DNA from 4 places in the Pseudomonas putida group bacterium ESBL64 genome. Region 1 is predicted to be linked to each of the others. Evidence: riboswitches for the same ligand, from Rfam matches in the RefSeq annotation. Region 1 holds a riboswitch; each other region holds the start of a gene.
The links. Region 1 has a riboswitch for cobalamin ahead of cobW (cobalamin biosynthesis protein CobW). Riboswitches for the same ligand answer to the same signal wherever they lie in the genome.
Positions count from the first base shown of each region.

Region 1 (7,256 bases):
GGTAGTGCTGGGCAAAACGAGTCATCACCGCCCCCTGGAACGTTACGCTGTAGCTGTCCGACATCACCACAGATACCAGCGCCTCGACATTTTGCGCCAGTCGCACTGCCAGCGCATCGAGCTGGGCGCTGGCATCGAGAATCGCCTCGACATGGCTCAGCACCTGCCTGCCCGCCTCATTGAGCGTGGGGTGGCGGCCATTGCGGTCAAACAGCGGGCAGCCGATATCGGCCTCGAAATTGGCGATGGCGATGCTGACAGTGGACTGGCTTTTGCGCAGCTTGCGCGCCGCCGCAGAAAACGAACCGAGTGAGGCGGCTTCGGTAAAGGCGACCAGAGCTTCGGGAGAGTAACGCATGGTATTGATAAAACCGATGGTAGCTATGTCGCGAGTATCAGTTCTATCAAAGAAAATGGGAAGCACGACTCCCGCAATGGATGGAATGTGCAATGAAAAACGTGTCTTTCACCGAACGCCTGGTCCACGCCGTTGGCTATGAAGTTTTTGCGGTACTGCTGTGTGCGCCGCTGCTGTCCTGGATCATGGGCAAGTCGTTGGCAACGGCGGGCGCGCTGGCGGTGACCCTGTCGGTGATCGCCATGCTGTGGAACATGGTTTACAACGCACTGGTTGATCGCTGGGTGCAAACCGAACGCATCAACTGGAAGGCCAGTACGCGTTTCGTGCACGGTCTTGGCTTCGAAGCCGGCCTGGTGGTGTGGTGCCTGCCGGTGGCGGCTTGGATGCTGGAGATTTCGCTGCTGCAGGCGTTCATGGTGGAGCTGGGCTTCTTCGTGATCATCCTGCCCTACACCGTGGTCTACAACTGGGCGTTCGACAAAGCCCGGCACCTGCTGGTGCAGCGGCACCTGGCATGATTCTGCCACCTGGCGCGGTTCACTGATCGGAGGTGGACACAGGTCGGTGGTTGGGGACAGGCCGTCGTAGGAGCGGGTTCACCCGCGAAAGGGCCGGGCCTGCTGGCCAATCTCCACCCGCCGTTCACCGTCGCTGCCGCCACCGTATTCGCGGGTAAACCCGCTCCTACCATGGGGGGCACAGGTCGGTTGTTGGGCGCAGGCCGCCGTAGGAGCGGGTTCACCCGCGAAAGGGCCGGGCCTGCTGGCCAATCTCCACCCGCCGTTCACCGTCGCTGCCGCCACCGTATTCGCGGGTAAACCCGCTCCTACCACGGTGGTGGACACATGTGGGGGGGTGGGCGCAGCCGGTGTCATGCCCCGCGTCGCCTGCTTTGCGGGTACAACCGCCCAAGGTGACCGTATAAACCCATGAAAAACGGGGCATGCCATCGCTGGCATGCCCCGTTTTCATACAGCTGATGCGCCTCAGGCGACCTTGACGATCCAGCCTGCCGGTGCCTCTACATCGCCGCTCTGGATACCGGTCAGCTCGTTGTAGAGCTTCTGGGTAACCGGGCCGACCTTTTCCAGGTCGTGGAACACGTGCAGCTTGCCGTTGTACTCGATGCCGCCGATCGGGGTGATCACGGCTGCGGTACCGCAGGCACCGGCTTCGACGAAGCGGTCCAGCTTGCTGATCTCGACATCGCCTTCGATCACGGTCAGGCCCAGACGCGATTGCGCCAGTTCCATCAGCGAGAGGCGGGTGATGCCTGGCAGTACCGAGGCCGATTTCGGGGTGACGAACTCGTTGTTGGCGGTGATGCCGAAGAAGTTGGCCGAACCGACTTCCTCGATCTTGGTGTGGGTCAGCGGGTCGAGGTAGATGGCGTCGGCGAAGTTGGCCTTCTTCGCTTCAGCACCCGGCTGCAGGCTGGCAGCGTAGTTGCCACCGACCTTGGCCGCGCCGGTGCCCTGTGGGGCAGCACGGTCGAAGCTGGAAATCTGGAAGTTGTGCGGCTTCATACCGCCCTTGAAGTACGAACCAACCGGGATGGCGAACACCGAGAAGATGAACTCGGGGGCGGTGCGCACGCCAATGTTGTCGCCGGTGCCGATCACGAACGGGCGCAGGTACAGGGCGCCTTTGCCGTGCGGTGGCACGAACTTTTCATTCGCCTTGACCACTTGCTTGCACGCTTCGATGAACACATCGGTCGGCACGTGCGGCATCAGCAGGCGTGCGCAGCTGCGCTGCATGCGGGCCGCGTTCTGGTCCGGGCGGAACAGGTTGATCGAGCCGTCCTTGCAACGGTAGGCCTTCAGGCCTTCGAAGCACTGCTGGCCGTAGTGCAGGGCCGTGGAGCCTTCACTGATGTGCAGTACGTTGTCTTCGGTCAGGGTGCCCTTGTCCCACTCGCCATTGCGCCATACGGACAGGTAGCGTTTGTCGGTCTTGATGTAGTCGAAACCCAGCTTGTCCCAATTAATGCTTTCGTTGCTCATGACACCCTCATTGTCTTGCAAGTGCCCGATCGCTCGGGCTGCTGTTATATGCGCACCATGCCACCTTAAACCATCCTTGGCGGATCGGGAACGGCCAGTCACGAATTGATAGGCTGCGATGCTTTTTTTTCGGTGTCTACAACAGCAAGTACTCATCCAGCGCCAGGTTTTCCAGCAATACCGCATCATGGGACGCCACTATCAGCGCCCCGCGAAACTGCCCAAGCATACCTTCCAGGGCTGCCAGCGATGGCAGGTCCAGGTGGTTGCCGGGTTCGTCCAGCAGCAACAGATCGAGCGGCCGTTCGCGGTACAGCACGGCGGCCAGCGCCGCCTTCATACGCTCGCCGCCGCTCAGCAGGCTACTGGGCAGTTCGATACGGGCCGCATCCAGGCCCAGTTGCGCCAGGCGGCTGCGCAATTTTCCCTGGGCCAGCGTCGGGTTGGCTTGGCGCAGGTGTTCGAGCACGCTGCGGTTGCCTGCCAGTGTGCTGCAGTGCTGGTCGAGTAGGGCGGTCTCGCCACTGAGGCGCACATTGTCGGGCGATGCTGGCAATTCCCCATTCAGCAGCCTGAGCAGGGTGGACTTGCCACTGCCATTGGCGCCGATCAGCCCTACGCGCTGGCCCAGGCACAAGCGCAGGTCAAGCGCTTTGCGGGTGCCATGGGGCAAGCAAAGTGCCTGCAAGGCCAAGACCTCTCGGCCCGGATGACGCTGAGGAGTGGGCGCGTGCAAGGTAATAGCGCTGTCTTGCTCCACCTCGCGGGCGGCGTCACGCACTTTGCCCAGTAGCGTTTGCCGAGCATCGCGATGGTCGCGGCGCTGCTTGCCAGCAGTGGCCTGGCTGCGCTCCTGCTTGCGGTCGACCAGGATTTTGGCCTGGTTGGCGTGCTTGGCTTGGCGCCCGGCCCGGGCTTGATGGCGCTCCAGGTCTTCGCGTTGGCGCTGCAGTTCACGGGCCTGGCGTTGCTGCTCCTGCTTCAGCCGGGCAAGTTGCTGCTGCGCCTGCGCCGTCTGGTTGGCTTTTTGCGCACTATAGAGGCTGTAGTTGCCACCGTAGGCCTGCAAGCCCAGGCTGGATAATTCGACAATGCGTGCCATGTGCGCCAGCAGGCTGCGGTCGTGGCTAATCACCAGCAAGCCACGGTCCCAGGCTTCGATCATGCTCAGCAGCTGGGCACGGGCGTTGCTGTCCAGGTGATTGCTTGGCTCATCGAGGATCAGGTAATCGGCATCGCTGAGCCACGCGCCAATCAGTGCCACGCGCATGGCTTGGCCACCGCTCAGGGTCCGTGCGGGCTGGCGCCAGTCGAGTTGACCCAGCCCGTGGCCCTCAAGCTGCAGCTGCAATTGCTCGCGGATATCCCAGCGCTCGCCAACGGTGTCGAAATCCTGGGGCTTGATGCTGCCTTGCTCGATGCGCTCCAGCGCCGCAATCACCGGCCCCACTTGGGCCAGGTCGGCCAGCGTGGCGCTGCGCGCGATGACTTGCTGGTCCAGCAAATGGACAGGCCCGAGGCGCCGACAATGGCCGCTGCTCGGTTCACGCCGGCCGGCAAGAATCTGCCCTAGCAGGCTTTTGCCCACGCCATTGCGCCCGACCAGGCCGGTGCGGCGTTGGTCGAAGGTTTCGTTGAGGTTGCTAAACAGCGGCCTGCCATCAGGCAAGGCCAAGGAGACGCTGTCCAGCGTCAGAATCGACGTGTTCGTCATGCACAACTCCACAAATGCCGCGACATCTCCGGAACGAACCGGAGGCTGAAGACTGGCCGTCGAACGGACGGCGGCATCAATGGCGCATTGGACGAACACCTCGTCATTTAGAGAATGCGTAGCCTAACGGACCGTCTGGGGCCGGGTAAAGCACCGGCTGCCGGTTGGGGCTCAGCGCTGCGTCTGCAAGCGCTTGGCCCAGTCTCCGCCGTGGCCGTGCGCGCAGGCTTCTTCACTGTCGAATCGTACATGCCAGGCCGGATGGTCCAGCTCAATGCCGGCTTGCTCCAGCGCCAGAGCGGTAAGTGCCAGCATGCGCGCCTTCGCATCACCGACCACGGCCGCTGCCTTGTCGGCCTCTTGCTCGAATACCCAGGTAATACGCAGGCTGCTCGGAAAGTCCTCCGGGTTGAGGCGATGGGTTAGCCAACAGAAGCCGACAATCTCCGCCTTGGCGGTTTCGCAGGCATCGGTCAGGCATGCCACCAACTCCCGCTCCAGGCGGCCTATTTCGCGTTTGCCCAGTGCCTTCATGGGTTGGCCTCGTCATCGATCTGCTGGCAAAAGCGCAGGTGGTTGTCTAACGGGGCCTGCCCCTGCACCTGCAGACAATCCAGGTAGAAAGCCTTGGCCTTGTCGGCCGAGAACATGCGCAGTACCGGTAGGGCGGGGGCGAGGGGCATGGGGCGTCCTTGTCCGTTGAAAAGGTGCCACTGTAGCGCAGTTGCTCCCCTTATGGTCGACCAGCCGGCAGCAATGGTTGACCACCCGCCAGCCACTGCGTAGCCTTGCCCACTTCGAGGTTCTTCGGCCTGGCCGAAGCTAAGACGGGAACGCGGTACAAGCCGCGGCTGCCCCCGCAACTGTAAGCACCGACAACGGATCGACACAGCCACTGCGCCAGCGCGCGGGAAGGCGTCATCCCGCCAGCCCGCTGTTCGACTGAACGGGGACATGGAACGGTGCAAGCCAGGAGACCTGCCTCGTCACGTTTTCGACTTTCAACCGGGCGGGGTGATCCGGTGGCGAACAAGCCCGGCCGGCCTGGCCTGCGGCTGTCGTCCTGCATGCCCGCGCCACACTGCCAAGGGCAATGCGACATGAAAACACTGGCCAAGCTCCCCGTCACCATCGTCACCGGCTTCCTCGGATCGGGCAAGACCACCTTGCTGCGCCACATGCTCGACAACGCCCAGGGGCGCCGCATTGCGGTCATCGTCAACGAGTTCGGCGAACTGGGCATCGATGGCGAGATCCTCAAGCAGTGCAGCATCGGGTGCACCGAAGAAGAAGCCAGCGGCCGCGTCTACGAGCTGGCCAACGGCTGCCTGTGCTGCACCGTGCAGGAAGAATTCTTCCCGGTGATGCGCGAGCTGGTGGCCCGCCGTGGCGACCTCGACCACATCCTCATCGAAACCAGCGGCCTGGCCCTGCCCAAGCCATTGGTACAAGCGTTCCAGTGGCCGGAAATCCGTAACGCCTGCACCGTCGATGCGGTCATCACCGTGGTCGACAGCCCGGCCGTGGCCGCTGGCACCTTTGCTGCCTACCCGGACCAGGTCGATGCCCAGCGCAAGCTCGACCCTAACCTGGACCATGAATCGCCCCTGCATGAGCTGTTTGCTGACCAGTTGGCCAGCGCCGACCTGGTGGTGTTGAACAAGGCCGACCTGATCGACGCCGAAGGCCTGGCCAAGGTGCGTGCCGAGGTGGCCGAAGAACTGCCGCCGGCGGTGAAGGTGATCGAGGCCAGCAGCGGCAAGCTGCCACTGGAGGTGCTGCTGGGCGTGGGTGCCGAGTCCGAGGCGCATATCGATGGCCGCCGAACCCACCACGATTCGCACCACGATGGCGACGATCATGACGATCATGACCACGACGCTTTCGACTCTATCTCAATCGACCTGCCTGAAGCCGACGAAAGCCTGCTGCTCGATGCGCTGACCCTGCTGGTGGTGGAGTTCGGTATCCTGCGCGCCAAAGGCTTCGCCGCCATCCCGGGCAAGCCGATGCGCCTGCTGGTACAAGGCGTGGGCACCCGTTTCGACAAGCACTTCGACCGCGCCTGGCGCGCCGATGAGCCGCGCATCACCCGCCTGGTGCTGATCGGCCAGGACCTCGATGCTGCCCAGCTGGAAGCGCGCCTGCGCCAGGCACTGGGCGCCTGACCCATGCACCTGCTGCGGACCCAGCCCGGTGGTTTCGTACCGGATGACAGCATTGCCGACCTCGGCCAGACACCCGCCGAGCTGGTGATTCTCTGCAGCGGCGATTCACACCTGGCCTTGCTCGCCGACACCGCCGAGCAATTGCCCGAAGACTTTCCCAGCCTGCGCCTGGCCAACCCGATGCAGGTGCAGAACCATGCCTCGGTCGACCTGTATGTCGACCAGGTGCTGCGCCACGCCAAGGTCATCCTGGTGTCGCTGCACGGTGGCGTTGGTTACTGGCGCTATGGTGTCGAACAACTGGTCGAGCTGGCCGCCCGTGGCGTGCAGCTGATTCTGGTGCCGGGCGATGACCGCCCGGACCCGGAGCTGACCCGCCTGGGCAACGTCCGCGGTGAGCAGGCCGAGCGGCTTTGGCATTACCTGCGCCAGGGCGGCAAGGCCAACGCCATCAACCTGTTCAACTGCCTGGCTAGCCAATGGCTGGGCCGCGACTATGCCTGGGACGAGCCGCAGCCTTTGCCGCGCACGGCGGTCTATCACCCCGCCAAGGGCAGTGCGACACTCGAGGACTGGTACCCGCACTGGCACCCCGAGCAGCCAGTGGCGCCGTTGCTGTTCTACCGTTCGCACCTGCAAGCGGCCAATACCGCCTTCATCGACGTGTTCTGCCAGCGCCTGCAGGCTGCCGGCCTGAACCCGTTGCCGATCGCCGTGGCCAGCCTCAAGGAAAGCGCCTGCCTGGAACAGGTCGAAGCCTGGCTGGACGAGGTCGGCGCCGAAGTGCTGGTCAATACCACCGGTTTCGCCTTGTCCAGCCCCGAGCGCCCCAACCTGCGCCCGTTTCGCCGCGACATCCCGGTGCTTCAGGCCATCTGCGCGCAGGACAACCAGCCAGGCTGGGAAGCCAGCGAGCAGGGCCTGGGCGCGCGCGACCTGGCCATGCACATTGCATTGCCGGAGCTGGACGGGCGCATCATCACGCGCCCGGTCAGCTTCAAGGACAT
Region 1 covers NZ_CP145799.1:491,742-498,997, forward strand. The annotation lists gene V6093_RS02180 (LysR family transcriptional regulator) at 1-358, opposite strand, end outside; gene V6093_RS02185 (multidrug/biocide efflux PACE transporter) at 451-879, shown strand; gene V6093_RS02190 (branched-chain amino acid aminotransferase) at 1,348-2,367, opposite strand; gene V6093_RS02195 (ATP-binding cassette domain-containing protein) at 2,504-4,081, opposite strand; gene V6093_RS02200 (hypothetical protein) at 4,253-4,615, opposite strand; gene V6093_RS02205 (hypothetical protein) at 4,612-4,764, opposite strand; cobalamin riboswitch at 4,865-5,082, shown strand; gene cobW (cobalamin biosynthesis protein CobW) at 5,182-6,249, shown strand; gene cobN (cobaltochelatase subunit CobN) at 6,253-7,256, shown strand, end outside.

Region 2 (7,256 bases), 310 kb from region 1:
CGATGTGGTAGGCGGCAAGCGTCCATTCGCCGCGCCCCTCCCAAAAGCGCTGCTTGAGGCCGACCTCGGTCTGCTTCGCCTCGGTCAGGTCATAGTTCATCTGCGCGGGGCTGAGGCTGATGAGGTTGTTGACCCCATCCTCGCTGGTTGAGTACTGGCCGTACAACGACAGGTCGTCGCTGATTGCGTACACCAGCCCGACGCGCCAGTTGCCCCCTTGCAGGCTGCGATCGCTACGGCTGTCGTTGATCAAGTTGTTGCGGTCGATGTGGTTCTGGTCGCGACGCACGCCGGTAACCAAAGACAGGCGATCGCTCAATTGCAGGCGGTTCTCGGCAAACAGGGCAAAGGTATGGGTGGTCGAAAGCGTTTGCGGCCGCAACGGCGAGGCGCTATGGAACCCGCCGGGCTGCGGCTGCCATGGGTCGAGGTAGTCGCCGCCGACATCGTTGTAGGGTGAATTGCTGTCGACGTTGAAGCGCACCTTGTTGTATTCGGCACCGAGCACGGTCTTGCTGTCCAGGCCGAACAGGGTGTGGTCGAAGGTGAAGGTTTGACGGTCGCCGAACTGTTCCTGGTTGTGCTTGATTTCCAGGTAGCTGCCGCGCAGCAACTGCTGACGCCCGGCGTCCCAGCTGTAGTCCTCGGCGTTGCGCCAGTGGCGGCGGCTTTTGATGTAGTACAGCTGGTTGCTGGCGCTGAGCTGGTCGTTCAGCGCCCAGTCGGTCGTGAGCCGGGTCCATTCATCAACGTACTGCTGTACGTCGTTCTGCACGTTGTAGTTCTTTTTGCGCAGGCTGCTGCGGTAGTGGCCGTCGATCAGCGGGGTACCGTAGTAGTTGGCAGGTTGTGCATCGCCGCGGTCATGGGCCAGCGTGAAGCTGAGGTCATCACTGGCGTCAAAACGCAGCGCGGCGCTCAGGGCCAGGCTACGTGAAGCGGTGCGGTCGACCCAGCCATTGCCGGCCTGTTGGTTCAGCGTCAGGCGGTAGCTCAGGCGCTCGCTGAGGCTGCCGCCGCTGTCCAGGCCGAGCTGCTGGCGGTCCCACGAGCCGTAACCCAGTCGCAGGTGGTTGCGCACCTCGCCGGCAAAAGGTTTTTTCGGGATCACGTTGATCACTGCGCCGGTGGCGCCTTCGCCATGCAGTACCGAGGCCGGGCCGCGAATCACCTCGATGCGTTCGACCATCCACGGGTCGACCGGGAAGGTCTGTGTGCCGGCACCGGTGTACAGGCGCGCGCCGTCGAACAGGGTCATCACTGAGCTGTGGCCGGCAAAGCCGCGGGCAGACAGGCCTGTACCGCCGTCCCCCGGGGAGCCGACGAAAGTAATGCCCGGCGAGCGGGTCACTGCATCCTGCACCGTGATGTTGTTGCGCTGCTGAATCTGCCGTTCGCTGATACTGCTGGTGCTGGCCGGTGTTTCCAGGGCGCTGAGGCCAAGGCGCGAGCCGGCCTGGGTCGGCGTGGCCAGGTCGATGGTGCGGTTGTCCTGAGTGTCGGTGATGGCCGTGGAAGGCAGGGCCAGAGGCTGCGGGTCGCGGTCATCAGCCAGCGCCGGCAGGGCAACGGCCAGGCAGGCCGCCAGGGGGTGAAGTTTGAACATACGGGACATGTCGTTCCACTGCTGCAGGAATGAATGGATCCCGGTGGAAAACACGCAAAGGCGAACCATGCAGGCAGGCGCGCGCACGGATTCCGGCCTGCGCCCGCCCACCGCGGGTTGCCAAGTGAAGCTCCAGGCCGGTCTCCGGGCTTGCGAGGGGCATGAAACCTTCACCTTCCCATGCTTGAGCACAGTGGTATCTCGAAGGGTTCGCTCGCTTACCGTTGCGGGGGCAGCACCGGACTTGTCGTGGGCAACACGACGCACCGGTTTCCCGTTTCACCCTGCGCGCGGCGGCGCAGGGCACCTGAAACTGGCGCGCATCTGACCATTGAAAGGCTGGGGCGTCAAATGTTGGTGTGCTGTGAATGCTGAGAAAAAACAACAGGTTGTGCGTTTTTGCGGCGCCGGAGCCCCATTTGGCAAGAACATCAGGCCCCAGCGTGATGAGTTGGCTGGGGAGGCAGGCTTGCCTGAAAAGCTAGCGCCCGCGGCGCCGCGATACCCGTGCCTCGATGTTCTTGCGCCCGATCAGCAGCGGCGGCTTCTCCACCACCGGCTCATCCGCCAGCCATTTGTACATCACCAGGCAGTCCACCAGCCCCAGGCGGGCATGACGGTAGGCCTTGGGCAAACGGCCGACTGTTTCAAAGCCCAGCTTGTGCCATAGCGCCACGGCCACTGCGTTGGTGGCTACCACCGAGTTGAACTGCAATGCCAGAAAGCCTTCCTGGCGCGCCAGCTTTTGCGAGTGCTCGCACATCAAGCGCGCCACGCCCCGGCCGCGCGCCTGTTCGCAGACCATGTAGCCGCAATTGCCTACATGCGCACCAGGCCCGGCAGCATTGGGCTTGAGGTAATACGACCCCAGTAGCTCGCCATCTTCTTCGGCCAACAGCGTGTGCAAGGGCAGCTCCAGCCACAGCTGGCGGGCTTGCTCGAAGCTCAGCGCCGGGTCGAAAGCGTAGGTTTCACGGGCTTGGACAATGGCCTGGAAGGTGGGCCAGAAACGATCGAAATCGTCCGGCGTCATGGGGCGAATGTGGATCATGCGGGTTCCTGCGCGGGGTGAGCCGCCCAGTCTGGGTGGCGCGGCGCCGTCGCGCAAGGGCGGCGACGCCGTTTGTGCTCAACCGTTGGCCTTGCCCACCGCGTCCATTGCGCGGGCCGAGTACACCAGCGCGGCACCGGCGTTCATGGCCACGGCCACGCCGAGGGCCTCGGCAATTTCCTCGCGGCTGGCACCCGCTTTGACGGCCTGCTGCGAATGCACGGCGATACAGCCGTCGCAGCGGGTGGTCACAGCCACGGCCAAGGAGATCAGCTCGCGGGTCTTGGCATCCAGGTGGTTGGTTTTGGCGCCTGCACCGCTGGCGGTCATGTAGCCGGCTACGGTGTCGGGGGAGAGTTGCTTGAGATCGCCGATGCCGGCCATCAACTGCTTACGGTAGGCGTCCCAGTCCATCATGCTCATCGTCTTCACCTTGGGGGGTTGCGAGTGGAGCTTTCAGGCTAGTCGAAGCGTGGCACGTGCGAGGCGGTACTTTGGTGGGTAAACGCAGGTCACTCGTACAGTGGCCTGCGTTGAGCCTTCAGATGTAGATGAACACCAGCACCAACGCCGCGACCACTGCCCATTTTTCCAGGTAGTAGCGCAGGCGATTGCGCTTCTTCAGCGCCTTGCCACGTTCGCGGATCTTGTAGATGCGGGTGAACAGGCGGTTGATGCCACCGGTCTTGTCGCTGGCATCGTTGGGCGCAGCGGCAGCGGCCATCACGTTGCGGCTGAACCAGCGGTTGAACGCGGTTGCCCAGCGGTACTTGAGCGGGCGTTCGACGTCGCAGAACAGGATGATGCGGTTGTGCTCGGTGGTGTTGGCTGCATAGTGGATGTAGGTTTCGTCGAAGATCACCCCCTCACCATCGCGCCAGGCGTATTTCTCGCCGTCCACGTCGATGTAGCAGCCGTCGTCATTCGGGGTATCCAGGCCCAGATGGTAGCGGTACGAGCCGGCATACGGGTCACGGTGGCGCACCAGCTTGGCTCCCGGAGGCAGGGTAGCGAACATGGCGGCCTTGACCGTGCCGATGCCTTGCAGCAGCTCGGTCGTGCGTGGGCAAAGGGCCATTGCCGACGGGTGGCTTTCGCCATACCACTTCAGGTAAAAACGTTTCCAGCCGGTCTTGAAGAACGAGTTGAAACCGACGTCATCGTAATTGTCGGATTTCTTGATTTCGCCTACGTGCAGCAACTGGCGGCCTTCCTCACGGATCTCCTGCCAGTGGTCCTGCAGCGGTTTCAGTTCTGGAAAGGCCTCGACCGGCAGGTAGGGCTTGGCCGGGTGTTTGGAGAACAGGTACAGGAAGCTGTTGATCGGGGCCAGGAAGCTGGAGTGGTCGCCCAGCTGGCGAGTCAGCTTGTGGCGAACCCGACCGCGCAGGTGAACATAGGCGATCGAGAAGACGAAGATAAGTACGAGTGCAATTTTCATGGACGTTTACTTGTCGAAAAATGGCCATGCGCCGAGGCATGAGCCCGCCAGCATAAACAATCATGGGGGCAGTTTGTACTTATTGTTACCAAACTGCGGGGCGACATTGGTGTAATACCCTACAGTCTTGCGCAAACGTTTCATGTCAGGGAGTTTGTATGGTTCAGGATATACGCCCCAGCGGTAGCCCGTTCAAGCGGCTGTTCTTCGCCTTGCCGGTCAGCGACGCGCAGCGCCGTGACCTGGCCCAGTGGCGACGCGGGCTGAACCTGCGCAGCGGCAAACCGGTGCCGGCGGCCAACTTCCATGTCACGCTGCTGTTCCTCGGTGATGTGGACACTGCGCAGGTGCCGGCAATGTGCGCGGCGGTCGACCAACTGGCGCTGCCAACCTCGGCGCCGCGGCTGTTGCTCGACCGTTTGCAGGTGTGGCAACGGGCCGGCGCCTTGGTGCTGGAGGCGCAGCAGGTACCGCCCGCCCTGTTGCAACTGGTGTACGGTTTGCAGCAGGCGTTGCTGCCGTTGGGGCTGGAAGCGGCCACGCGTGAGTATCGACCGCATCTGACGCTGTCCAGGGATTACCGCGGGCAGCCGCCCGAGGCCAGTAGCGCGCCGGAGTTTTACCTCACCGCGCGACACTTCACGCTTTACGAGTCGCGCAAGGGGGCTTACTGGCCATTGGCGCAGTGGCCGCTGGCGGGCTGACCCGCCGGGCGAAAAACGCCTTGTCCCGGATGCGTACCTGCAGGGGCTGTTCAGATCGGGTGATTACACCGGCATGCTTTGGTAAGGCAATTCATCCCCTGGGCTGCGCTCGAACTGGCGCTTGTACTCGCGGCTGAACTGCGAGGTACTCTGATAGCCCACCCGGTGCGCAGCCTGTGCCACGCCCAGGCCTTCGCCGATCAGCATCTGCTGCGCCTTGAGTAGCCGCAAGCGCTTGAGGTACTGCATCGGTGCCATGTCGGTGCAGCGCTTGAAGTGTTCATGGAAGGTCGAAACGCTCATGTTGGCCCGCGCGGCCAGTGCCTCCACGCTCAGCGGCTCGGCGTAGTGCTCGCGCAGGTGGGCGAGGGCGGCACCGATGCGGGCGAAGTGCCCCTGTTGCTCCACCAGTGCCCGCAACACACCGGCCTGCGGGCCGCGCAGCGCGGTATACAGCACCTCGCGTACGCGCGCCGGGCCCAGTACCTTGGCGTCAAGCGGGTCCTGCAGGCAGTGCAGCAGCCGTTCCACACTTTCGCGCATTGGCGCATCCAGTGCTGCGGAGGTCATCGATTGCGGTGTTTGCGCCTGCACTTCAGCGTCCGGTGCCAAGCCCATGCTCTGCACCAACTCGCCCAGCACGCCACGGTCGATGCCCACCGCCACGCCCAGCAATGGCGCGTCAGGGGTGGCGAAGGTTTCGCACATGAACGGCACCGACAACGCCTGCACCAGGTAATGCCCGGCGCCGTACTCCAGGGTGCGCGGCCCCAGGCGTGCCAGCTTGCTGCCCTGGGCCAGGATCATGAGGCTGGGTTCGTAAATCTGTGGGCTGCTGGCCACATAGTGGTCCCAGCTCAGCACCTGCACCTGGGGCAGGAGGGTGGGCACGAAGCCCGGGCGCGTGGTGAGGCTGCGGATCAGTGAGCAGAGCGGCGCATTGGCATCGACGTGACGGGTCAGTTGCATGGTGGACCAAGGGCAGAGAATCAGACAGCTTGATCATCGCAGATTGAGGGCGTGGCGCCAGCTATAGCTTGGCATCTTCGTAGAATCAGGCATGCATGCCGGAGAATCAGCCGTGGGCGAGGCGGCGAACGACGCGCAAAATGCGTCGCCTGAATCGTTTCACTTCACTGCGAGGCCCTGCATGTATACCGCCATCGGTTATGCCGCTCAAACCCCCACCAGCCCCCTGGCCCCCATGACGTTCCAACGCCGCAGCCCGCGCCCGGATGACGTCGCCATCGACATCCTGTACTGCGGCGTGTGCCACTCCGACATCCACCAGGCGCGCAACGAATGGGGCATTGCCGTGTACCCGCTGATGCCGGGCCACGAGATCATCGGCCGGGTCACGGCGGTGGGCGACAACGTCACCGCGCACAAGGTCGGTGACCTGGTGGGCGTCGGCTGCATGGTTGACTCGTGCCGTACCTGTGAAGCCTGCGCCAAGGACCTGGAGCAATATTGCCTCGAAGGCCCGACCATGACCTACGCCACCCCGGACCGGGTCGACGGCAGCAACACCATGGGGGGGTACTCCAGCAGCATCGTGGTCAGCGAGCACTTCGTGGTGCGCATACCGGCCGGCATGGACCTGCCCAGCGCTGCACCTATCCTGTGTGCCGGCATCACCACCTATTCGCCGCTCAAGCACCACGGCGTTGGCCCGGGCCACAAGATCGGCATCCTCGGCATGGGCGGCCTGGGCCACATGGGCATCAAACTGGCCAAGGCCCTGGGTGCGGAAGTGACCCTGTTCACGCGCTCTCAGGCCAAGGCCGAGGAAGCGCGCCGCCAAGGGGCCGACCATGTGATCGTCTCCACCGATGCCGAGCAGATGCGCGCCGCTGCTGGCCGTTTCGATTTCCTGCTCGACACCATTCCGGTGCAGCACGACCTCAACCCGTACCTGGAAACGCTGAAGTTCGACGGTGTGCACATCCTGGTTGGCCTGATCGAACCGATCGACCCGGCATTGCATGCGGCCAACCTGGTGATGAAGCGCCGGGTGCTGGCGGGGTCGTTGATCGGGGGGATTGCCGAGACTCAGGAAGTACTGAACTTCTGCGCCGAGCACGGCATCCGTTGCGATATCGAGATGCTGGATATCCGCAACATCAACCAGGCCTATGAGCGGATGATTGCCGGTGATGTGAAGTACCGGTTCGTGATCGACATGGCCACGTTACAAGGCTGATGGGTCGGTTGCCTGTACGGGCCTCTTCGCGGGCAAGCCCGCTCCTACACAGGGGTGATGTAGGGCTTGCGCGCGGTGGGGCCCGTACAGGCAGCACCGATGCAGCCGCTTTACCAGGCCATCGGCTTGTCCCAGCCCTTCCAGAACAACCATCGCCGCACCTCGCCGTGCGCCCCGGTACCGATCTGCCACTCGGGCCGCCCGCTATCCAGCGCAATCACCGAAATAACCCCCGCATGGCTCGCCGCCAC
Region 2 covers NZ_CP145799.1:180,316-187,571, forward strand. The annotation lists gene V6093_RS00800 (TonB-dependent receptor) at 1-1,615, opposite strand, end outside; cobalamin riboswitch at 1,724-1,932, opposite strand; gene V6093_RS00805 (GNAT family N-acetyltransferase) at 2,088-2,657, opposite strand; gene V6093_RS00810 (carboxymuconolactone decarboxylase family protein) at 2,736-3,080, opposite strand; gene lpxO (lipid A hydroxylase LpxO) at 3,199-4,098, opposite strand; gene thpR (RNA 2',3'-cyclic phosphodiesterase) at 4,257-4,802, shown strand; gene V6093_RS00825 (AraC family transcriptional regulator) at 4,866-5,771, opposite strand; gene calA (vanillin reductase) at 5,953-7,005, shown strand; gene V6093_RS00835 (hypothetical protein) at 7,116-7,256, opposite strand, start outside.
Region 2: it holds a riboswitch for cobalamin, as region 1 does, so the genes downstream of both, V6093_RS00800 (TonB-dependent receptor) here and cobW (cobalamin biosynthesis protein CobW) in region 1, are expected to answer to the same signal.

Region 3 (7,256 bases), 660 kb from region 1:
CCGGGTTTGACGGTTTTGTGCCGGATGCCTGCCTGGTCAACCATTACCTGCCAGGCACACGCCTGAGTCTGCACCAGGACCGCGACGAGCAGGATTTCGGCCAGCCGATCGTGTCGGTGTCATTGGGCTTACCGGCGGTGTTCCTGTTCGGCGGCCTGCAGCGTGCCGACAAGGCTCAGCGCATTGCGCTGAGCCACGGCGATGTGCTGGTTTGGGGCGGCGAAGACCGCTTGCGCTTCCACGGCGTGCTACCGATCAAACCCGGTGTGCATCCGCGCCTGGGCGAACGGCGGATCAACCTGACCTTGCGCAAGGCGGGTGCCTGAACAGGGGCCGTCATCTGCCACCCCGCGCAAAACAAGATGAACGCACATGAAACACATTGAACATCTTGGCCAGGCAAGCTTCGAATGATAAGCCGCCTTTCTTTTGTCTGGAGCCTGCCATGCCCAACCCGCCTGGTTCTTCGAGCCGTTGCAACGGAGCCATGTACCGATGAAGATGCCTGGCCGCGCACCCAATGCTTCGCTGCAGCTCGATTACGTACGCGACACCCTGTTCGGCCCGGTGGCGCAACGCGTGGAATGCCAATGCCAGCTCGCCGCCCTCAACCTGCAGGGTCGCCCAGGGCTGCGCCTGCACGTGTGCCCCCCACTGCCTGACAAGATCGACCGAGCTCACAGTGTGGCCTTCGTCTGGGATGGGCGGAGTTACCACGGCGTGGTTCGCGAGAAGGGAAAGTGCGGCGACGGTGGATTGAACCTGCTGCTGGAACTGCAATAAGCCGATCAACGGGGGTTGTGGCTGCCTGGGCGCATGCCAGCGCGTTGCTTTCAGCAGCCATCTATGCCCGGCCAGCCTAGGCTGACCGAGGCACGACAGGCGCGCTCAGGCAATCGCCTTGAGTGGCGCCGGGTGGTTGTCACGCAGCGCATGCAGCTGCTCCACCAGGTTGACCAGGTCACGGCAACTGTTGAGGTTTTGCAGCGCGACCCCGCTGAGGGTCACGCCCTGATCGAGATCCTGGCCCTGGCCCAGGCGGATGGTCAGGTTGGCGCCGTCCGGGCAGCTGACTTCACAGCGGTCTGGCAAGCAGGCCTGCTCGATCAGTTGCCGCATCTCTAGTATCGAAACGCCTATCAACGACATGGTACGACCCTCTCTGTGGGATGGCCTGTTGTTTGGGAGTACGCCTTTGTCGGGCGGGGCGCCAATTGATATTGCGCATGCTCGGCCAGCTGTCCATGCGCCCGGGCAATGAGCTTGCGGGGGATCCTTTAGCACCTTAGTGGAAGATTCTCCGCGAGGGCCGAGTGTTCGACTGCATTAGCAGACTTGACGACGAGTGGTCTTGGTCAGCAACGCGTTGACCAATGTACAGCCGGGTGGCCGTGGGAAGATGGCCTGCCAGCGACAGGGCCGGGACAGGCCACCCAATCAACAGGATCAGTGCGCGGCACCTCCCCTCTCATCCTGCATCTGCCCAAACCGCCCGGCATGGAAATCATCGAACGACTCGGCAATCTCCGCCTGGCTGTTCATCACGAACGGGCCGTAGCCGACGATCGGCTCATCGATTGGCTCACCGCTGAGCAGCAGCACACTTGCGCCGTCCAGCGCCTCGACAGCTACGTCTACACCCTCCCGGTCGAGCAGCACCAGGCTGGACGGGCCTGCTTCGCGCTCGCCGTTGATTCGAACGTTACCACGCAACACCACCAGCGCCGCATTGCGACCGGCAGCGACCGGCAACTGCAAGGCCGCGCCGGCGTTGAGCCGCAAATCCCACACGTCCATCGCGGTGAAGGTTCTGGCCGGCCCTTGGTGGCCATGGTAGTCACCGGCAATCACCCGCAAGCGCCCGGCATCACCGTCGAGCGCTACCACCGGAATGTCGCCGGCCAGCAGCGTCTGGTAGCCGGCCGCTGCACGCTTGTCCCGCGCCGGCAGGTTCACCCACAGCTGGACCATTTCCAGCGTGCCGCCACTGCGTGCAAAGTCCGGGGAATGAAACTCTTCATGAATGATGCCGTTGGCCGCCGTCATCCACTGCACGTCACCTGGACCGATCAAGCCGCCAGCACCGGTGGAATCACGGTGCTCCAGTTCACCTTGGTAGACGATGGTCACGGTCTCGAAGCCGCGATGCGGATGTTGGCCTACACCGCGTCGTGCTTGGGTCGGGGTGAAGTCATGCGGACCGGCGTAGTCCAGCAGCAGGAACGGGCTGATCCGGCTGGCCAGGTTGTCGTAGGTGAACAGGCTGCGCACCGGGAAACCATCCCCCACCCAATGGGCGTGGGGGCTGCGGTGAATACCCAGAATCGTTTTCATGAGAAGGCTCCTCTCTTGGCTGAGATAACCTTATCAATGATGCCAATCACGCGGTAGCTGGCTAAAATGGCATGCATCGTCCCACGTGCGGAACAATCAACCCTGCAAGAAATCGAGCACCTGCTCCGCCGCCATGGCCGGGTCTTCCTGCATGAAACAGTGCCCACCGGGAACTTGCCGTGCGGTCACATTGCGGTTTAGCAGCGCCAGGCGATTGACCGAATGTGGCACAAAGGGATAGGTGTCTTCTCCGTACAACACCCGTGTCGGCGTCGTGATTGCGGCCAGACTGGCCCACATGCGTTTAGGGAATGAGCTGAAGATCTCCACTTCACGGCTGGGCCGGCACTTGAGCACCACGGCCTCGCCACACTCACCGATGGCATGCTCGACATAGGCCTGCAGTGCCGCATGGGTCCAGCCTTTGAAGATACCGCGCCCTTCCAGCGAGGCCAACGCCGACTCGCGATCGGGCCAGTGGCTGCGGCGGCTGGCGGCCTTACGGGCCAGGGCGTGACGCTGATGCAGGCCGACCAGGGCTGCCGCCCCCATCACACCGATCATGCGTCGGCTGAACAGTACCGGGTCGAGCAGCACGGCACGGGCGAACAGTTGCGGCTCACTGCCCAGGATCAGCCCCGTAAGCACGCCACCAAAGCTGTGGCCTACGGCAAACCGCTGTACGTCGCCATACTCGCCACGTCCGCCCTGAAAGGCCTCCACCGCCAAGGCAGCGGTGCGGTTCCAGCCGCGAAACACCCCACCATGGTCACTGTCCCCATGGCCCTGAACGTCGCAAAGCCACAGGTCGAAATGCTCGCCCAGGCGCATCAGCAACGGTTGGTAAGCCAGACAACAGAAGCCGTTGCCATGCAGGAAGTGCAGCAGCGGTTTGCCACTGGCCGGGGTTCGCCAGCCACGCAGGGTGAAACCTTCGGCGCATTCGTGGGACCAGGGAATCAACTGCATCGGCTTACTGTACTCTCGGGGTCAGGAAAACGCTGATTCTACAAACAGCAGCGGGTACAGTGAAATCACCAGCAACAAGGCCATCACGACATTGAACAGCATCAGCCAGCGCGAGTTTTGCAACAGGTTGCGCAGGGCGCTGCCGAACATCACCCATACCCCCACGCTGGGCAAGTTGACCAACGCGAACAAGGCCGCAATGACGATCACGTTGGTTACATAGCCTTGCGCTGGCGTGTAGGTGGTAATCGCCCCTACCGCCATCACCCAAGCCTTGGGGTTGACCCACTGGAACGCCGCCGCCCCCCAGAAGCCCAGCGGTTTACGGGCACTGGACGCGGCCGTGCCGACCGGCCCGGAAGTGGCGATCTTCCAGGCCAGGTACAGCAGATAGGCGGCGCCAGCGTAGCGCAGCACCGTGTACAAGGGTGGCCAGGCCTTGAATACTTCACCCAGCCCCAGGCCGACGGCCAGCACCATCATCATGAAACCAAAACTGATACCCAAGGCATGAGGGACCGAGCGGCGCACGCCGAAGTTCACCCCCGAGGCCAGCAACATGGTGTTGTTGGGACCCGGGGTGATGGAAGACACGAAGGCAAACAGCACAAAGGCGGTCAGCAGGTCGGCAGAGGCAAGCATGGCGGGCATTCCACTTTCTTTATGGGTGCTGTCACACTAACGGAGCGCCACTCCCAGCAACCGGTACAGTTCGATTAAATTACGCAGATACACATCACTGTACCGACAACCCGGATCAAGGAAGCCGTCACCATGAGCCTTACCATTCGCCCTGCCGTTCGTACCGATGCCGAGCAGATCCTCACCTTCATCACCGAACTGGCCGAGTACGAACGCGCGCGCCACGAGGTGGTCGCCACCCTTGCCGATATCGAGCACAGCCTGTTCGACGAAGGCAGCACTGTGCACACCCTGATGTGCGAGCGTGATGGCCGTGCAATTGGCTTTGCCGTGTACTTCTACAGCTACTCGACCTGGCTCGGGCGCAATGGCATCTATTTGGAAGACCTGTACGTAACCCCCGAGCAACGCGGCGATGGCGCCGGCCGGCAGTTGTTGCAGCACATTGCCCGCGAAGCGCTGGCGAACAACTGCGGGCGCCTGGAATGGAGCGTGCTGGACTGGAACGAGCCAGCGATCGGCTTCTACCAGAAGCTGGGGGCCGAGGCGCAGGATGAGTGGGTGCGCTACCGCCTGGATGGCGACAAGCTGGCGGCATTCGCCCGCGGGTGATCGCCCGGTTTCTGCACTTCTGCCTGCTGGAAGAACACGGCAGGCCTGAGCCTGTCCTACCTGCTGCTCGGCAGCCTCGCGCGCTGTATGACATTGACGCCAAGCCCGCCCCATGCTCTCCTTATGCCTCACGTTCAGGTGCCCCTCAGGGGGTGAAACGGGAAACCGGTGCGTCCCAGGCCCTTCAGCAGGGCCGGACAATGCCGGTGCTGCCCCCGCAACGGTAAGCGAGTGAAGCGTCTGTACCACTGTGCCTTGTAGTGCGGCATGGGAAGGTGACGCGTTCCAGGAGCCCAGCTCTTCCTCGCAAGCCCGGAGACCGGCCTGGCGTTCATGAACACCCCGCGGTGGGCGGGCGCTGTTGCATTCCCTTGGGCGACCACGTCCGGGGCTGCCGCGCTCGCCCATTGCCCACAAAAAGCAGAGGATCGCGTCATGCCCGTCACCAGCGCCAAACAACACAGCCTTGCTACCCCCGTTACCCTCAGCCAGCGTGTAATCATCGCCGTCGGTGCCAGCTTGCTGGGTTTGTGCCTGGTGTACTTTGCCGGGTTCTCGCACATCGAGGCTGTGCACAACGCCGCCCACGACACCCGCCACAGCGCCGCCTTCCCCTGCCACTGAGTACGCCTGATGATCACGCGCATTGCCCGTACTGCGGGTTTCAGCGGGCTCCTTGCAGCCCTGTTGCTGACCTTGCTGCAAAGCTTCTGGGTTGCCCCGCTGATTCTGGAGGCGGAAACCTACGAGTCCTCGGCCCCGGCCGCACACCACGAACACGGTAGCGAAGTGGCCGCTCATGAACACAGCGCCGAAGCCTGGTCGCCGGAAGACGGCTGGCAGCGCGTGCTGTCCACCACAGGCGGCAACCTGGTGGTCGCAGTCGGCTTCGCCCTGATCCTCGCCGCCCTGTACAGCCTTCGCGAGCCCAAACGCGCTACCACTGGCGCATTGTGGGGGTTGGCTGGCTTCGCCGTGTTCTGCCTGGCTCCCACCCTGGGCTTGCCACCAGAACTGCCGGGGACTGCGGCCGCCGACCTGGGGCAACGCCAAACCTGGTGGGTTGGTACAGCCAGTGCCACAGCGCTGGGCCTGGCCTTGCTGGTGTTCGCCCGCCACTGGCTGCTGAAGGCGCTGGGCGCCGTACTGCTGGTCATTCCCCATGTAATCGGTGCACCGCAACCCGAGGTGCACGAAAGCCTGGCCCCTGAAGCATTGGAAACCCAGTTCAAAGTCGCCTCCTGGCTGACCAACGCCGCCTTCTGGCTGGCCTTGGGCCTGCTCAGCGCCTGGCTGTTCCGCCGTTCCAGCCAGGCTTGATGCCTGCCTTCTATGCCGGTTTTGGCTGCCGCCGGGGTTGCCCGGCAGATGCCTTGCAACGCTTGCTGCGCCAGGCCCTGGACAACCAGGGCCTGGCGCTGGCCGACCTGCGCGGCATCGCAAGCATCAGCCTGAAGGCCGACGAGCCCGGCTTGCAGCAATTGGCAGAGCGCCTCGGTTTGCCCTTGGTGCTGTACCATGGCGCGCAACTGCAACCCTATGAACCACTGCTCAGCCACCGTTCCGCCGCTGCCCACCAGCACAGTGGCTGTTGGGGCGTAGCCGAGAGCGCGGCACTGGCCTTGGCCAGCCAGCGGCAGGGTTCGGCCAGGCTGCTGCTGACGCGCCAGGTACTGGGCCCGGCGACGCTCGCCCTGGCCTGCTGAGCGTTTCGTACCCTCTTTTTTGCCAGGACTTTGCATGACCATCTACTTTATCGGTGCCGGCCCCGGCGACCCGGAGCTGATCACGGTCAAGGGCCAACGGCTGATTCGTCAGTGCCCGGTGATCATTTATGCCGGTTCACTGGTACCCGCCGCCGTGCTCGAAGGCCACCAGGCCGAAACCGTGATCAACAGCGCCGAACTGCATCTGGAACAGATCATCACTGCCATGCGCAGCGCACACGAAAAAGGTCAGGATGTGGCCCGGGTGCACAGCGGCGACCCCAGCCTGTACGGCGCCATCGGTGAACAGATTCGCCACCTGCAGGCGCTGGGCATCGATTACCAGATCATCCCCGGCGTTACCGCCACGGCAGCGAGCGCCGCCCTGCTCGGCTGCGAGCTGACCTTGCCTCAAGTGGCGCAGACCGTGATCCTCACCCGCTATGGCGACAGCTCGCCCATGCCGCCGGGTGAGCAGTTAGGCGACCTGGCGCGCCATGGCAGCACCCTGGCAATTCATCTGGGGGTCAAGCACCTGTCGCGCATTGTCGATGAGTTGATGCCGCACTACGGCGCGCACTGCCCGGTTGCGGTGGTGCATCGGGCCACCTGGCCAGACCAGGATTGGGTGCGCGGCAACCTCGGTGATATCGTCGAACGCGTAGCGACCAAGGATTTCCGGCGCACGGCGCTGATCCTGGTAGGCCACGTACTGGGGGATACACCGTTCGCCGAATCGGCCTTGTACCGTGCCGGGCATGCCCATCTGTACCGCCCTGGCGACTGAACATTGCCAGCCTTGCCTCGGGCGTAGCAGACTCCGGGTTCCCGCCTGCGAACAGGAGCCATGCCCATGCTGGAATTACGCCCCAACTGCGAGTGCTGTGATGCCGACCTGCCGGGTGACAGCCCCGACGTTATGATCTGCTCCTTCGAATGCACGTTCTGCCGTGCCTGTGCCGAAACCCGCTTCCAAGGCCGCTGCCCAAATTG
Region 3 covers NZ_CP145799.1:1,155,515-1,162,770, forward strand. The annotation lists gene alkB (DNA oxidative demethylase AlkB) at 1-326, shown strand, start outside; gene V6093_RS05180 (hypothetical protein) at 496-783, shown strand; gene V6093_RS05185 (DUF1652 domain-containing protein) at 889-1,149, opposite strand; gene V6093_RS05190 (pirin family protein) at 1,447-2,334, opposite strand; gene V6093_RS05195 (alpha/beta fold hydrolase) at 2,431-3,303, opposite strand; gene V6093_RS05200 (LysE family translocator) at 3,325-3,954, opposite strand; gene V6093_RS05205 (GNAT family N-acetyltransferase) at 4,078-4,557, shown strand; cobalamin riboswitch at 4,677-4,900, shown strand; gene V6093_RS05210 (CbtB domain-containing protein) at 4,993-5,181, shown strand; gene V6093_RS05215 (CbtA family protein) at 5,191-5,877, shown strand; gene V6093_RS05220 (cobalamin biosynthesis protein) at 5,877-6,263, shown strand; gene cobM (precorrin-4 C(11)-methyltransferase) at 6,298-7,050, shown strand; gene V6093_RS05230 (DUF1272 domain-containing protein) at 7,117-7,256, shown strand, end outside.
Region 3: it holds a riboswitch for cobalamin, as region 1 does, so the genes downstream of both, V6093_RS05210 (CbtB domain-containing protein) here and cobW (cobalamin biosynthesis protein CobW) in region 1, are expected to answer to the same signal.

Region 4 (7,256 bases), 320 kb from region 1:
TTGAGCAAAGGCTTCGGCCAGCAGGTGGAGGCTGGCATTGGGGCGCGCTATGTGGATGAGCGTTATGCCGATACCGCCAATACCCAGAGCGCCCCCGGGTACACCGTGGTCGATGCCAACATCGCCTGGCAGGTGATGCCGGATGTGAAGGTGGGGTTGCAGTTGAACAACCTGTTCGATCGCGAGTATGTGCAGTCGGCGTTCAGCGGGCAGCAGTGGTTGATGGGGATACCGCGGTCGTACTTCGCGACGGTGGATTACAGCTTCTGATCTGGGTGGTTTGTGCCGCGAAGAGCCCGGCACAGGCCACACAAAAACCTCTATTCCCTTTTAGCGTATTGTTATACGATAACGTTTCACATGAAATTCATTCCTATTAGACAACCCATGACAAGTGCCAGCGCCACGCCCACGCTGATCACCCAGCGCCTGCAGAGCATCGATGCCCTGCGCGGCCTGGTGATCCTGTTCATGCTCCTGGACCATGTCCGCGAGACTTTCCTCCTGCACCGCCAGGTCAGCGACCCCATGGCCATCGACACCACGGAACCGGCGCTTTTCTTCAGCCGCACCCTCGCCCACCTGTGTGCGCCTGTGTTCGTCCTGCTGACCGGCCTGTCGGCCTGGCTGTATGGCGAGAAGCATCAGGGCCGTGGCGACGTCTCGGCGTTCCTGTTCAAACGCGGGCTGTTCCTGGTGGTGCTGGAGTTCACCCTGGTCAACTTCGCCTGGACCTTCCAGTTGCCCCCGAGCGTGATCTACCTGCAAGTGATCTGGGCCATCGGCGTCAGCATGATCGCCCTGTCGCTGCTGGTGTGGCTGCCACGCGCCGCACTGCTCGCCCTGGGCGCCAGCATCGTCGCCGGCCACAACCTGCTCGACGGCCTGCACTTTGGCGTGGATTCAGCCCTGCATGTGCCGTGGGCAATCCTGCATGATCGCGGCTGGCTGGCGTTTTCCGAAAACCTGCACCTGCGCACGTCTTACCCGGTGCTGCCGTGGATCGGCGTCATCGCCTTGGGTTACGGCCTGGGGCCCTGGTTCGCCCGCGGCAGCGATGCCGGGCAACGCCAGCAACACCTGCTGGCGGCTGGTTTGCTCGCGCTGCTTGGCTTTGTGCTGCTGCGCATGTTCAACGGTTACGGTGAGGCGCCGTGGAGCGGTTACCCAACCTTCACGCAAACCCTGATGAGCTTCTTCAACATCACCAAATACCCACCGTCGCTGCTGTTCCTGACCCTGACCCTGGGCTGCGGCCTGTTGTTGTTACGCGCGTTCGAACGGGCCGGCCTGGCGCGCTGGATCACTGCCCTGGCGGTGTTCGGTGCGGCACCGATGTTCTTCTACCTGCTGCACCTGTATGTGCTGAAGCTGCTGTACCTGGCCTGCGTGGCGCTATTCGGGCTCAACCATGGCGACTACTTCGGTTTCAACGGTGTTGCAGCGATATGGCTGGGCGCAGTACTGCTGGCGGTTTCGCTGTACCTGCCGGTGCGCGGGTTCGCCCGACTGAAGCAGCGCCGCCGTGACATCCGTTGGCTGAAGTACTTCTGAAAAGCGTTTTCACCTGGCGGCGCGATGGTCTACCATGCGGGCCGCCGGTTTCCACCACGGAACTAACAGGGAATCCCAGGCCTGCCAATACGGGCCAAACGGAACTGCCCCCGCAACTGTAGGTGCCGAGCCTGCTCCATCAATGCCACTGGGCCTGCCGCCCGGGAAGGCCGGAGCCGGGCCGTGACGCACCAGTCAGGAGACCTGCCGGCCTACATTCACCAACCGGCGGGGTGTCCGGGATTGGCCATCCGTGTTGCCCCGGCCACCCGCTGGGCCTCGGCGATGCCTGTCCGTGCGTTCCTCACCAGAACTGTCCGATAGGAGATCGCCCAGCATGCTGCCCCGTTTCGCCACCCTGCTCGCTGGCCTAGGCTTCACTGGCCTGGCCCAGGCCGCTGCCACCCACTATCCGCTGACGGTCGACAACTGTGGCAAGCCGCAGATTTTTGCCCAGGCGCCGCAGCGCGCCGTCACCATCGGCCAGGCCGGTACCGAGCTGCTCTATGCCCTGGGGCTGGGTGACAAGCTGGCGGGCACCTCGCTGTGGTTCAACAATGTATTGCCCGAATACCAGGCGGTGAACGCCAAGGTGCCGCGCCTGGCCGACAACGACCCCAGCTTCGAGGCGGTGGTCGGCAAGCGCCCGCAACTGGTCGCGGCGCAGTTCGAATGGATGGTCGGTGCCCAGGGCGTGGTCGCCACCCGCGAGCAGTTCGATGAGCTGAAGATCCCCACCTACGTGCTGCCATCGGACTGCGAGGGCAAAAACAACCTGGTCGGTGCAGACGGCACCCGCCTGCAAGCGTTCCAGGTAGACAGCATCTACAAGAGCGTCAGCCAACTGGCCGAGATCTTCGACGTTCAGGACCGCGGCGCGGCCCTGAACGCCGAGTTGCAAGGGCGTCTGGACAGTGCCAGGGCACAACTGGCCGGCAAGGACCTGTCGGCAACTTCGGCGCTGTTCTGGTTCTCCAGCGCCGACCTGGACATCGACCCCTATGTGGCCGGCCGCCAAGGTGTTGCCGATTTCATGCTGCGCACCCTCGGTGTGCGCAACGTGGTCGAGTCCAGCGAAGAATGGCCAAGCGTAGGCTGGGAAACCCTGGCCAAGGCCAATCCGACCTGGCTGATCATCGCGCGCATGGACCGCCGCCGTTTCCCCGCCGACGACTACCAGAAAAAACTCGAATTCCTGCGCAGTGACCCGGTAACCCGCAACATGGACGCGGTGAAGCACGACCGCATCATTGTCCTCGACGCTGACGCCATGCAGGCCGGCATCCGCCTGTTCCGCGGCGTGCAGACGCTGTCCACGGCCTTCGCCAGCGGTAAAGCAGCCCCGTGATGAACCGCCTGTTACCCTGCATCGCGGTTGCCCTGGCCGCTCTGTTGGCCGCCCTGCTGGCCGGTACCGCCATTGGCGAAACCAACCTGTCGCCCAGCGTGGTTGGCCAGGTGCTGGCCAACCACCTGTGGCAAGCCGATTACCCGGTGGACCCGATCGACGCCGGCATCATCTGGAACTACCGCCTGACCCGCACCCTGGTCGCCGCCGCTTGCGGCGCCGGGCTGGCCACCTGCGGTGTCATCCTGCAGGCGATGTTGCGCAACCCACTGGCCGAGCCCTACCTGCTGGGGCTGTCTGCCGGCGCCTCGACCGGCGCGGTACTGGTCGGCCTGCTGGGGCTGGGTAGCCTGGCATTAAGCATGTCTGCTGGGGCCTTCATCGGCGCCGGGGCCGCATTCGCCCTGGTGCTGGTGCTGGCCCGCGCGGCCGGCCCCAGCAGCAACAATGCACAGGTCATCCTTGCCGGTATCGCCGGCTCGCAGCTGTTCAATGCACTGACCGCCTTCCTGATCACCAAGTCAGCCACCGCCGAGCAGGCGCGCGGCATCCTGTTCTGGCTGCTGGGCAACCTGAGCGGTGTACGCTGGCCTTCGGTGTGGCTGGCCGTACCGGTGGCGATTTTCGGCTTGCTGGTGTGCCTGTGGCATCGCCGTGCGCTGGATGCCTTTACCTTCGGTGCCGATTCGGCCGCCTCGCTGGGCATCCCGGTGCGGCGCACCCAGTTGCTGCTGATCAGTTGTGCAGCGCTGGTGACGGCTGTGATGGTGTCCATTGTCGGCGCCATCGGTTTTGTCGGGCTCGTTATACCCCATGCCCTGCGCCTTCTGCTCGGCCCCGGGCACAGCCGTCTGTTGCCCGCCAGCGCACTGGGTGGTGCGCTGTTTCTGATTGTGGCGGACATTCTTTCGCGCACGCTGATCACCGGCCAGGTGATCCCGGTGGGCGTGGTTACGGCGCTGATCGGTGCCCCTGTATTCGCGCTGATTCTGGTCAGCCGACGGGGGCGCCCATGACAGCCATGACCGCTGTTCGCATCCCCCCGCTGGCCTGCCATGGGCTGGGGTTGCAACTGGCCGGCACTACCGTGCTCAGCGCTATCGATCTCAGCGTTGTCGCTGGTGAAACCCTGGGCATCGTCGGCCCCAACGGCTCGGGTAAGTCCTCGCTGTTGAAGTTGCTGGCAGGGCTGCGCAAACCCGCCTGCGGCAGCGTGCAGCTCCTGGGTGAGCCACTGGCACAAATGCCCCGCCGCCGTGTTGCCCAAGCGCTGGCACTGGTCGAGCAACAGGCCGACACACTCGATGCGATCAGCGTGTTCGACGCGGTTGCCTTGGGCCGCACGCCGTGGCTCTCGGCCCTGGCACCGTTCTCCCGGCAGGACTGCGCCATCGTCGAGCAAGCCCTGGCCGACCTCGACGCCCTGCACCTGCGCACGCGCCTGTGGGGGTCGCTGTCCGGTGGCGAGCGCCAGCGTGTGCACATCGCCCGTGCGCTGGCCCAACGGCCGCAGGTGCTGCTGCTGGACGAACCGACCAACCACCTGGACATTCAGCATCAGCTATGCCTGCTGCAACAAGTGCAGGCGCTGCCGGTCACCACCCTGGTAGCGCTGCATGACCTCAACCAGGCGCTGACCTGCGACCGTGTCGCAGTTCTCGACAAGGGCCGTCTGGTCGCCCTCGGCAACCCCTTCGAAGTGCTTACCCCCGAGCGCCTGTTGAGCACCTTCGGCGTCCACGCCCACTACCTCACCGACCCTTTCGACGGCGCGCGCATCCTGCGCTTTCGCGCCCCCTGAACCTGGTAGCCTTGCCCATGCTGTTGCGCCCTGTCGCCCTGCTGCTCGCCAGCACCCTGCTTGCCCCGACCGCACTGGCCGAAGTGCATGAAGTGAAAATGCTCAACCGTGGCAGCGACGGCGCCATGGTCTACGAGCCTGACCACTTGCGCATTGCCCCCGGCGATAGCGTGCGCTTCCTGCCGAGCCACAGCGGGCATAATGCCGCCAGCGTGGCGGGCCTGCTACCCACCGGTGCCGAACCGTTCAAGAGCAAACTGAACCAGCCGTTCGAGCACACCTTCAGCGTGCCGGGCGTATACGGTATCCAGTGCATTCCGCACGTGGCCATGGGCATGGTCATGGTGATCCAGGTCGGTGATGCGCCTACCGCCGAATTGCCGGCCAGCTTGCCGGCGCGGGCCAAAGCCCGCTTTGCCGCACAGTTGCAAAAGCTCGAGGCCGGGCAGTGAGGCGGCTATTCGGGCGCCTCACGCCCAGGCCGGCTCCGCCCGGTTGCACAGCAATGGCTTTACCGAGGATGGCAACTGGAACCTCATCAACCGCCGTGCGTTCGACCCAGTGACCCAGGGCGCGATCTTCATCGCCAATAGGCACGTTCCCACAGGTCAGCGTAATCGCAACTGCATGTGCGTGGTCTGCCACACCGGGTCCTGCTCCACATCCACCACCGTGAAGCCTTGCCGCTCCCAGAACGCAATGGCACCCGGCAGAAACGGATGAGTATGCAAGTAAAGGCAGTCCAAGCCCGCTTGCATCGCCCGTTCGCGCAAGGCACCAAACAAGGCAGCCGCCAGGCCATGCCTGCGGTAGGCCGGCAACACGAACAGCCGCACCACCTCGACTACCCGCTCTGCGCGGTAATCAAACTGGGCAAAGCGATGGTCATAGGGCAAGTAACCGATCACCGCGACCAGCCGCCCACCCTCACGGGCTTCCAGAAAGCAGCCCGCACCGTCCAGGTAAGTGTCGGCGAAATGCGCCAGGTCACGCGGCAAGGGTGCGTTGGCGAGCATCGGGAAAAGCGCGCGCCGGGCGCTGTCGACAAACGCCAGCACTTCGGCAATGGCGTCACGCGCCACAGGTTGCAGGGTCCAGTTCGGCATCGGGCTATTGCCAGTGTGGTTGGGAGCGCACGGTTCTACCGCAGCGTGCCGCACAAGGCAAATCACAGGGCTCGTCGTGGCAAGGCGGACATCGGTATAATCAGCAGTCTTCACTGCCCGACCAGGCCACACCATGCCTCGCCTCCCGAAGTTGCTGTTACCCCTGTTGCTGGCTGCTGCATTCACCGCCTGCGACCAGAAACCCTCCCGTGAAGATCAGATCCTCAGCCAGCTGCCGCTGCAGGACGCCTACACGCACAACATCGAGCGCATGTCCGCGCTGCTGGGCCGCACTCACCCGCAGCTGTCGCAAGCGACCATCCAGGACGTACTGCGCAAGCACCTCACCGTCGAGGACCAGCGCCGGGACTTGTTCCGCCTGTACAGCGAAAAGAACTTCAGCGACGCCGAATTCGCCACCATCGTCGCCGCCACCCAGGACCCTGCCAAAGCTCGCGCCCTGGAAGACACCGAAGCCGGCAAACGCTTGAGCGAAAAACTCACCGCCCTGATGCGCGAAACCGCCCGCGATGTGAACGTGCAAGCCTTGGTGGAGCAGCGTATGCAAGAGGTGGAAGATGAGCTTGATGCGCTGGACAAAGCAGGCTCTTGACCGCTGCCCGGCAAGGTAACTTCCGTTCAGCCGCCCTTTACGATCACCCGAGGTCAGGATTGACACACACCAAGCATGGATTGCGCCTGGATCTACGTACACTCATTCTGGTGCTCTGCGCCCTTACCGCAGTGGTCATGCTGTGCGCCAGCTATTTCGCCAGCTACCGGGTGCAGCGCCAGCTATTGATCGACAATGCCCTGGAAGCCAACCGGGTGTATGCGACCAAGCTGGCCAGCATCACCGAAACCTTCATTGGCAACGCCTTGCAGCAACTGATGTTCAGCGCCGGCGTGCAAAGCCGGCAGTTGAGCGACACCACAGCGCTGCAGTTGGAAACCGACCGCGTACTGGGCCAGAGCATGGCCTTCAACTCCACCTTCGTGATCGATGCCAACGGTGTACTGCTGGCAGTATCCCCCGCCCCGCTACGCCACCTGCTCGGCACCCACGTGCAGTCGCCCGGTGCTCTGGAAGCCCTGCGCGAACGCCGTCCACTGGTTTCCACGCCCTACCTGTCGGCGGCCGACAACCTGGTGGTAGCCTTATCGCAACCCATTTTCGACAGCAACGGCAACTACCTGGGGTATGTGGGTGGCAGCCTGTACCTGCGTGAACGCAACATCCTCAACAGCCTGCTGGGCGAGCATTTCTACAAGGACGGTTCGTACCTGTATGTGGTCGACCGCAACCGACGCCTGCTGTACCACCCCCATAGCGAGCGGGTAGGGACGGTGGTGGAGGGCAATGCGCTGGTCGACCAGTTGGCGACACTGGACAGCGGTACCCGGCAACTGACCAATAGCCTGGGCGTGGAAATGCTCGCCGGCTTCG
Region 4 covers NZ_CP145799.1:172,818-180,073, reverse strand. The annotation lists gene V6093_RS00800 (TonB-dependent receptor) at 1-270, shown strand, start outside; gene V6093_RS00795 (DUF1624 domain-containing protein) at 388-1,554, shown strand; cobalamin riboswitch at 1,583-1,781, shown strand; gene V6093_RS00790 (ABC transporter substrate-binding protein) at 1,892-2,902, shown strand; gene V6093_RS00785 (iron ABC transporter permease) at 2,902-3,918, shown strand; gene V6093_RS00780 (ABC transporter ATP-binding protein) at 3,915-4,703, shown strand; gene V6093_RS00775 (pseudoazurin) at 4,721-5,155, shown strand; gene V6093_RS00770 (GNAT family N-acetyltransferase) at 5,312-5,809, opposite strand; gene V6093_RS00765 (hypothetical protein) at 5,943-6,422, shown strand; gene V6093_RS00760 (sensor domain-containing diguanylate cyclase) at 6,482-7,256, shown strand, end outside.
Region 4: it holds a riboswitch for cobalamin, as region 1 does, so the genes downstream of both, V6093_RS00790 (ABC transporter substrate-binding protein) here and cobW (cobalamin biosynthesis protein CobW) in region 1, are expected to answer to the same signal.